DNA from 3 places in the Sphingobium sp. RC1 genome. Region 3 is predicted to be linked to each of the others. Evidence: riboswitches for the same ligand, from Rfam matches in the RefSeq annotation. Region 3 holds a riboswitch; each other region holds the start of a gene.
What was found. Region 3 has a riboswitch for cobalamin ahead of AC6JBC_RS18005 (TonB-dependent receptor). Riboswitches for the same ligand answer to the same signal wherever they lie in the genome.
Positions count from the first base shown of each region.

Region 1: linked by a shared signal. The riboswitch ahead of AC6JBC_RS14410 (HoxN/HupN/NixA family nickel/cobalt transporter) and the one ahead of AC6JBC_RS18005 (TonB-dependent receptor) in region 3 are both predicted to bind cobalamin.
Region 2: linked by a shared signal. The riboswitch ahead of AC6JBC_RS14380 (ferredoxin-like domain-containing protein) and the one ahead of AC6JBC_RS18005 (TonB-dependent receptor) in region 3 are both predicted to bind cobalamin.

Region 1 is NZ_AP027308.1:70,014-72,271, forward strand. Features, by position in the region: gene AC6JBC_RS14410 (HoxN/HupN/NixA family nickel/cobalt transporter) at 1-946, opposite strand, end outside; cobalamin riboswitch at 1,119-1,364, opposite strand; gene fdhD (formate dehydrogenase accessory sulfurtransferase FdhD) at 1,497-2,258, shown strand, end outside.
Region 2 is NZ_AP027308.1:61,091-63,348, forward strand. Features, by position in the region: gene AC6JBC_RS14375 (precorrin-8X methylmutase) at 1-225, opposite strand, end outside; gene AC6JBC_RS14380 (ferredoxin-like domain-containing protein) at 225-1,280, opposite strand; cobalamin riboswitch at 1,511-1,739, opposite strand; gene AC6JBC_RS14385 (alpha/beta fold hydrolase) at 1,866-2,258, shown strand, end outside.
Region 3 is NZ_AP027309.1:381,386-383,643, forward strand. Features, by position in the region: gene AC6JBC_RS18005 (TonB-dependent receptor) at 1-795, opposite strand, end outside; cobalamin riboswitch at 1,036-1,282, opposite strand; gene AC6JBC_RS18010 (hypothetical protein) at 1,520-1,699, opposite strand; gene AC6JBC_RS18015 (LysR family transcriptional regulator) at 1,884-2,258, opposite strand, start outside.

The DNA of each region.
Region 1 (2,258 bases), on a different contig from region 3:
CGATGAAGAAGCCGAGGCTGTTGAAATGCTCACCCAGATCGGCCGCGACCGACCAGACGCCGCCGGTCAGGCCCAGCTTATCGCCCAGCAGCGCCGCCGCCTCGATCCCGCCGATGACGATCGCGACCAGCGCGGACACCAGCGTGATGGTGATGTTGTAGTAGAGCTTGCGGATCGGCTTCACGAACGCCCATTGATAGGCGCCCATCATCAACGCCCCGTCCACCGTGTCGATCAGCGCCATCCCCGCTGCAAAGAGCAGGGGGAAGATGAGGACCGTCGCGATCGAAAGACCGCTCGCCGCCTGACCCGCCGACAGGCCGAGGATCGCCACCTCTGTCGCCGTGTCGAATCCCAGCCCGAACAGAAAGCCCAGCGGCGCCATGTGCCAGCTGCGCGTGACCAGCCGGAACAGAGGCCGAAACAGGCGCGCCAACAGCCCCCGGTTGCCCAGCAATATGTCCATGTCCTCATCGACATAGGTTCCGCCATTGCGAACATGGTTGAATGTCTTCAGGACCGATCGCAGGATGATCAGGTTCATCGCGGCGATGGCGAAGAGGAAGGTGGCGGAGATGACCGTGGCGATCGTGCCGCCGATTTCGCCCGCCGCCTCGACCCTGCTCAGCGCGTTGGCGGCGACGGCGATCATGACCGCGGCGATCAGCACGATGCCGCTATGGCCGATCGCAAACCACAGGCCCACGGTCAGCGGCCGCTGGCCTTCCTGCATCAGCTTGCGGGTCACATTGTCGATCGCCGCGATATGATCGGCATCGACCGCGTGGCGCAGCCCCAGGCTCCAGGCGAGCAGGGCGGTGCCCAGCATCATCGTGTTGCCCGCAAAGATCAGCAGGGCAAAGAGCCACAGGCCGATATTGCAGGCGATCAAGACCGCGAACATGACAGTGGCACGGCGGCGAAGCGCCGGAAATTGTATCGCCATTTTAGACATGGCTCCCGTCGGCGTCAGCGAACCTGAACGGGACCTCCGCTGAGCGGCCGACACGATGCGCCGGACGGACACCATATAGCGCCCGGCACGCATGCCGGTGCGGCCCCGCCGCACGCGTCGCTCAGACGGAATACCGTGCCCCGGCCATCCCCTGGGCCAAAGCAAGAGCGACCAGACGCTGGCAGGTCTCCTGGCTTGCGGGTCATCGCTCGACACATGGCCTTCCCAGGCCTCGCATGATTTAGCGTCCGGCCCAGTGGCTGACCCCCGGTCGTACCGGAAGGTCGCTATGCATCTCGCTCTCCGCTTACAGTTGCAGGGACAGCCGCGGATTTGGGCTCCTTCGGCAGGAGCCCGCACCGCATTCCCTTTTAAAGCCCTTCCGGGCACCGGCGCGATCGATGCCGTGCATAGATGGCTTGGCCGTCAAAGGAAAGCGGGCAAGACGATGAAATTGAAATGACCCATGCTGCCCGGCAAACACGTGCCGGACTCCCCGCACCATATTGCCGCGCCTGTCCTCTCCGCCTAGACCGGACGCATGTCCTCGTCTTTCTCCTTCACCCGGATCGCGCCCGATGGCGGCACATCGCCGGTCATGCGCGAACTGGCGGAGGAGGTTCCCGTCGCCATCGAATATAACGGCATCGGCTATGCCGTGCTGATGGCGACCCCGGCGGATATCGCGGAACTGGTGCAGGGATTCGCGCTGGCAGAGCGGCTGGTCGTCCCTTCCGACGCGCCGCTTGATGTCGATGTGCACGCGACCGATCAGGGCCTTGTAGCCCGCGCCACGCTGCCGCCCGATCGCGCGGAGGGGCTGCTCGGCCGGATTCGCCATCGGGTTTCGGACTCTTCCTGCGGCCTGTGTGGCGTCGAAAATCTTGAACAGGCGATGCGTCCGCTGCCTGCCATCGCCGCCCGCTGCGATGCCAAGCCCGAAGCGATCTTTCATGCGCTGAACGATCTGTCTGCGCATCAACCGCTGAACAGGCGAACCGGCGCCGTCCACGCCGCTGCGCTGGCCGGTCCCGACGGCACCATCCGCCTCGCTTATGAGGACGCGGGCCGCCATAACGCCTTTGACAAGCTGATCGGCGCCATGCGGCGGCAGGACCTGTCGTGGGACGGCGGATTTGCCCTGCTCTCTTCGCGCTGTTCCTATGAACTGGTGGAAAAAGCTGTGCTCGCCGACTGCCCGCTGCTCGTCACCATCTCCGCCCCGACGCGCCTCGCGGCCGAACGCGCCGCCAGCGCTGGCCTGCCGATCGTGGTGCTGGCGCGGCCCGATGCGGTGCTGGCG
Region 2 (2,258 bases), on a different contig from region 3:
ACATAGAATGGGCGCCCCTGCCTCCAGCGCAGTGATTACGGCCGTGGCGAAGCGCGGCGAAAAGCGGATATGCGGCGCCAGGCCAACCATGCCCGTCGCGTGGATCATGCGCACGGCGACCCGTTCTTCCTCCGCCGAAAAGCGGCCGAGCGCCGCCTCCGCCCGGATCATGCGGAAGGACTGGCGATAGATTTCCGCCCCGTTGGTTTCGTAAATATGCGGCATCATTTGGCTCCGAAGAGGGCGATTATCTGATCGGGCGACAGGCCCGATTGCAGCGGCGGCGCGCCCGCCCGCGCATTATGGGCAAGGTCGAAGTGGCCATCCCGACCGGTGAGGACCACCGCCGCCTGCGAAGGCCGGGCGCACCCCTTTGCGCAACCCGAGACATGAAGTCCGCGAACATGCGGCGCCAGCCGGGCGGCCAGATCGCGCGTGGCGACGCTCGATTGCGGGCAGGCGGGCGCGCCGGGACAGGCATCCGCCGAAAGGCGCGGATCGGCCGGATCGTCGGAGGGCGCGCTGCTTCCCTCCAGCACCAGCCCGCGCCAGGGGGTAAGCCGCACAGCCTCCGCGCCACTCTTCATCGCGGCGAGGAGCGCAGCAGCCTCGATCCGGCCAAAGGGCGCCGCATGGAATGGCCCAGGCGCTGCAGCCAGCGCAGCAGCGCGAGACCGGGCCGGGGCAGGGGCCTCGGCCGCCGCATCGGGAAGCTCCCCTGAATGCCGCGCCATCCGCCCGGCCTGAACGCCGCCGCTGTCCACGAACCATCGGGCAAGGCACAGTAGCCCCTCGGCCGCTTCCTGCACGCTCACGACTACGCCATGGGTCCGCCCGTCGGCGCGCAGGACCAGTGCGCCGCCTGTCCCTCTTTCGACCCGAAAGTCAGCCGGAACATCGCTCAGCACCGGAGCAGGCCCCGCGTCGATGGCGAACCCGACCTTTGCGGGCAGGTCCGGCAACTCGCCGAGCCGCGCGATCAGGGCGTTCGCTATGAACGCGCTGTCGTCGCCGGGTAGCCAGTCGGGGTTGATCAGGACGGGGATCTGCCTGTCGCCCTCTGCGTAGGCATGGGCCAGGTTCAGCGCGACCAGCCGCTCCATCAAAGCGCTATGGTCTGCTTCCCGTACGCCTCTGATTTGCAGTGCGGCGCGATTGGTGATGTCGATATGCCCGTTGCCGAGCGCCAGAGAGGCCTCGCACAAACCGGCCGCTTGCGCGCGGGTCATCCGGCCCAGCGCCGGGCGCACCCGGACCAGCAGCCCGTCGCCAGCCATCATCGGCCGCCATGCCGTCGGACACCAGCCGCGCACGCCAAGGTGCGCGCATGGATCAGCGTCGGCACGTTGCGCCTGCTCCTGCATTGCTCCTGCACTCCCCGCATCAGCGCCACGACACACGGACGGCACGCACAGGCAGGCGGACAGGCCGCACGCCTGCACGGCCGCAGCCGCACGAATTCGTCGCTCAAACGGAGAACCGAGCCGTGACCATCCCCTGGGTCATGGCAAGAGCGACCTTTGCTCCGGCAGGTCTCCTGGCTTGCGGGTCATAGCGTTGGCATGGGGCCTTCCCGGATCGCTCCAGTGGCTGACCGTCCCTGTTTTAAGGGTCCGGCCGGTCCATGCCTTGCTCGCCGCTCACAGTTGCAGGGACAGCCACGGATTAGGGAGGGGAAACCTCCCGCACCGCGTTCCCATTTAAGTCCCTTGCGGGACACCGGCGCGATCGATGGACCGGGCAAGCCCGATCCGCTGCGCTTCATAAGGGCGATGCGCGCGAAAGGGAAGTGGGCAGCGACGGCTTGCTTGCGCCCGCTTTGCCCCAAGGCTAGTCCCGTCCTTGAATAACAACATGGAGAGCAGATGATGAGCGATCTCAGCTTCGAAGCGACCAGCCGTTTTCTCGAAACCGCCAATGGCCGCCTCCATTATCATGAGGCTGGATCAGGCCCCGCGCTGCTGCTGCTTCACGGGTCCGGCCCCGGCGTCAAGGGCTGGGCGAATTTTCGGGGCAATCTGCCGCTCTTTTCCCAGCATTTCCGCACGATCATCCTCGACGCACCCGGCTATGGCAAAAGCGATCCCGTGGATGGCGATCCTGTGGCGGTTTTCCGCGACGCTGCCGTCGCGTTGATGGACGGCCTCGGCATCGATCGCGCGCATATCCTCGGCAACAGCTATGGCGGGATTGCCGGTGGCCATCTCGCGGCATCTCATCCCCAGCGGGTGCTGCGCTATATCACCATCGGCGGGATC
Region 3 (2,258 bases):
ACCGATAATGCGGGTGGTTTCACCGCGCGCGGACGGATCGGGCGAACAGAAGACATCGGGGCAGAGCGGCGTGCCGACGATCCTTTCGGGGATCTGCTCGGTCGGGCGCCATGTGGCGCGATAGGCGTGGAGCGTGGCGTCGATCTTCCCCGCCCCGGCGGGGAGCGTATATTTGGCGAAACCCGCATAGTGACGCAGATGTTCAGGTTCCTGCCACGGCCCGTCATACATCTTTGCCTGGGCGACGAGGGTGAGATTACCCGCGCCCGCCTTTACCGTGCCGCCCGACGCCAGCCTGCGCCAGCCGAAGGAGCCGCCCTCCGCCGCGACCCATGGGCGGTCATAGCCGTCGATCGTGGTCATATAGGCGGCGCCCGCAAGCGCGAAGTCGCCGCCATCGGCGCGATAGGGACCTTTGCGAAAATCCTCCCGTGCGATGATTTCGGGGATGAGGCCGTTGAGGTCGAGATAGCCCTGACCATGGCCATGGGTGCGGAAGTTCATCTGCACCCCGTCAATATAGGTGGTGAAGTCCGACCCATGGTCGAGATTGAAGCCGCGCAGAAAATATTGATTGGCCTTGCCGCTGCCCGAATGCTGGGCGGCGACCAGCCCCGGAACGGCTTCGAGCAGTTCTGCAACGCGCAGCAGCGGGCGGACGAGAAGGTCCGCGCCGCCGACGCTGCCTTCGCTCGCCGCATGGGCGGTGCCGATCTTGTCCTCGCCCCGGCCAAAGACGATGATGGTGCTGGCGTCTTCGCCCGCATCGGCCGTTTCGGCTGCGAAGGCTGGCAGGGGTAGGAGCGTGGCGGTCAGCGCGCAGGCGGCGCGGTGGAAAGGATTGGGCAGTTTCACTTCATGCACTCCGGGCGTCTGGCGACATCCGGCAAGAGACCTGTCGTCAGGCGACGACCGGCGCACGCAGACGGCCGGACGCCCCCAAGGCGGCCGCCAGCGTCACCGAAGCGGCCTCTTGCCGCTCGTTCGTCGCTCAGACGGAAACTACCGTGCCGCGGCCATCCCCTGGACCAAGGCAAGAGCGACCAGACGCTGGCAGGTATCCTGGCTCGCGGGTCATCGCTTGATGCACGGCCTTCCCAGGCCTCGCAGGATTTAGCGTCCGGCCCAGTGACTTGCCCCAACCTGCCTGTGAGGTGGGGCGATGTGCATCGCGCTCGCCGCTTACAGTTGCAGGGACAGCCTTGGCTTGGGGAGGCGGATGCCTCCTTTACCATGTTCCCTTTTAAGCCTCTTTCGAGGCACCGGCGCGATCATTTCCCCAGGGGTTGCCCGGGTGAGTGGGCGATAGCGGAGGTGGGGGGGGTGGGCAAGGGGGGTGATGGGCGGGTGGAGTGGGTGGAGTGGGGCAACATCACTCCCTCTCCCCTTCAGGGGAGAGGGCTGGGGAGAGGGGAGCGGCCTCGGTTGCTTGCAGTCCCCTCTCCCGCCGTCGCTTCGCTCGGCACCCTCTCCCCTGAAGGGGAGAGGGGATGACGTGCGCCCGTTTGTCGCGCCAAGATCAGTTCAGGGTCGCGCCGCGCTCTCGTTGGAGGCGCAGCGCCATGGCCTGGTAGCGGACGGCGCGTTCGTTGTGGAGGGCGATGGTTGCCTGGTCGGCGCCGCGCAGGCGGGCTTCCCTGGCTTGCCGCGCTTCCTGGGCGGCGCAGGCGGAAAAATGTGACGCGTCATTGGGGCGCATGGCCCTTATCCTCTCTCAATCTCTTATGGCTCGAACGATAACATCGGCCTGTTTCCCGCTGCCATTACGCAGGTTAACTCCGGAAAGCTTCTGTTTTTTGACAGCAGGCTTGCAAATCATTGCGGCAGAGGATTTCTGCGCTTTTCAGGCAGTTGAGCGGGTGGCGCTAAGGTGCTTCTTGCTATCAGCCGCCCCGGTTCCACGATGCATCGCGGAAGGTTTCACGCAAGAAGCCGATGAAGGCGTCTACGGCGGCGGGACGGCCTGCGGCGCGGGGGTGGACGGCGTGAACGGCGAGGTCAACGGGGCCTTCCCAGCTATCGAGGACGCGGACGAGGTTGCCTTTTGCGATCAGGTCGCCCACGTCCCAGAGCGAGCGCAAGACGATCCCGACGCCGGTAAGGGCAAGTTCGCGCACGATTTCGCTGCTGTTGGTGCGGACATGGCTTTGGCCATCGATCAGCTTGCGCGCGCGACCATTCACCAGCCGCCAGGGCAATTGTCCATCGGCCGCGAGCAGGCGGTGGCGGGGGAGGTCGGCGATCTTGTCCGGAATGCC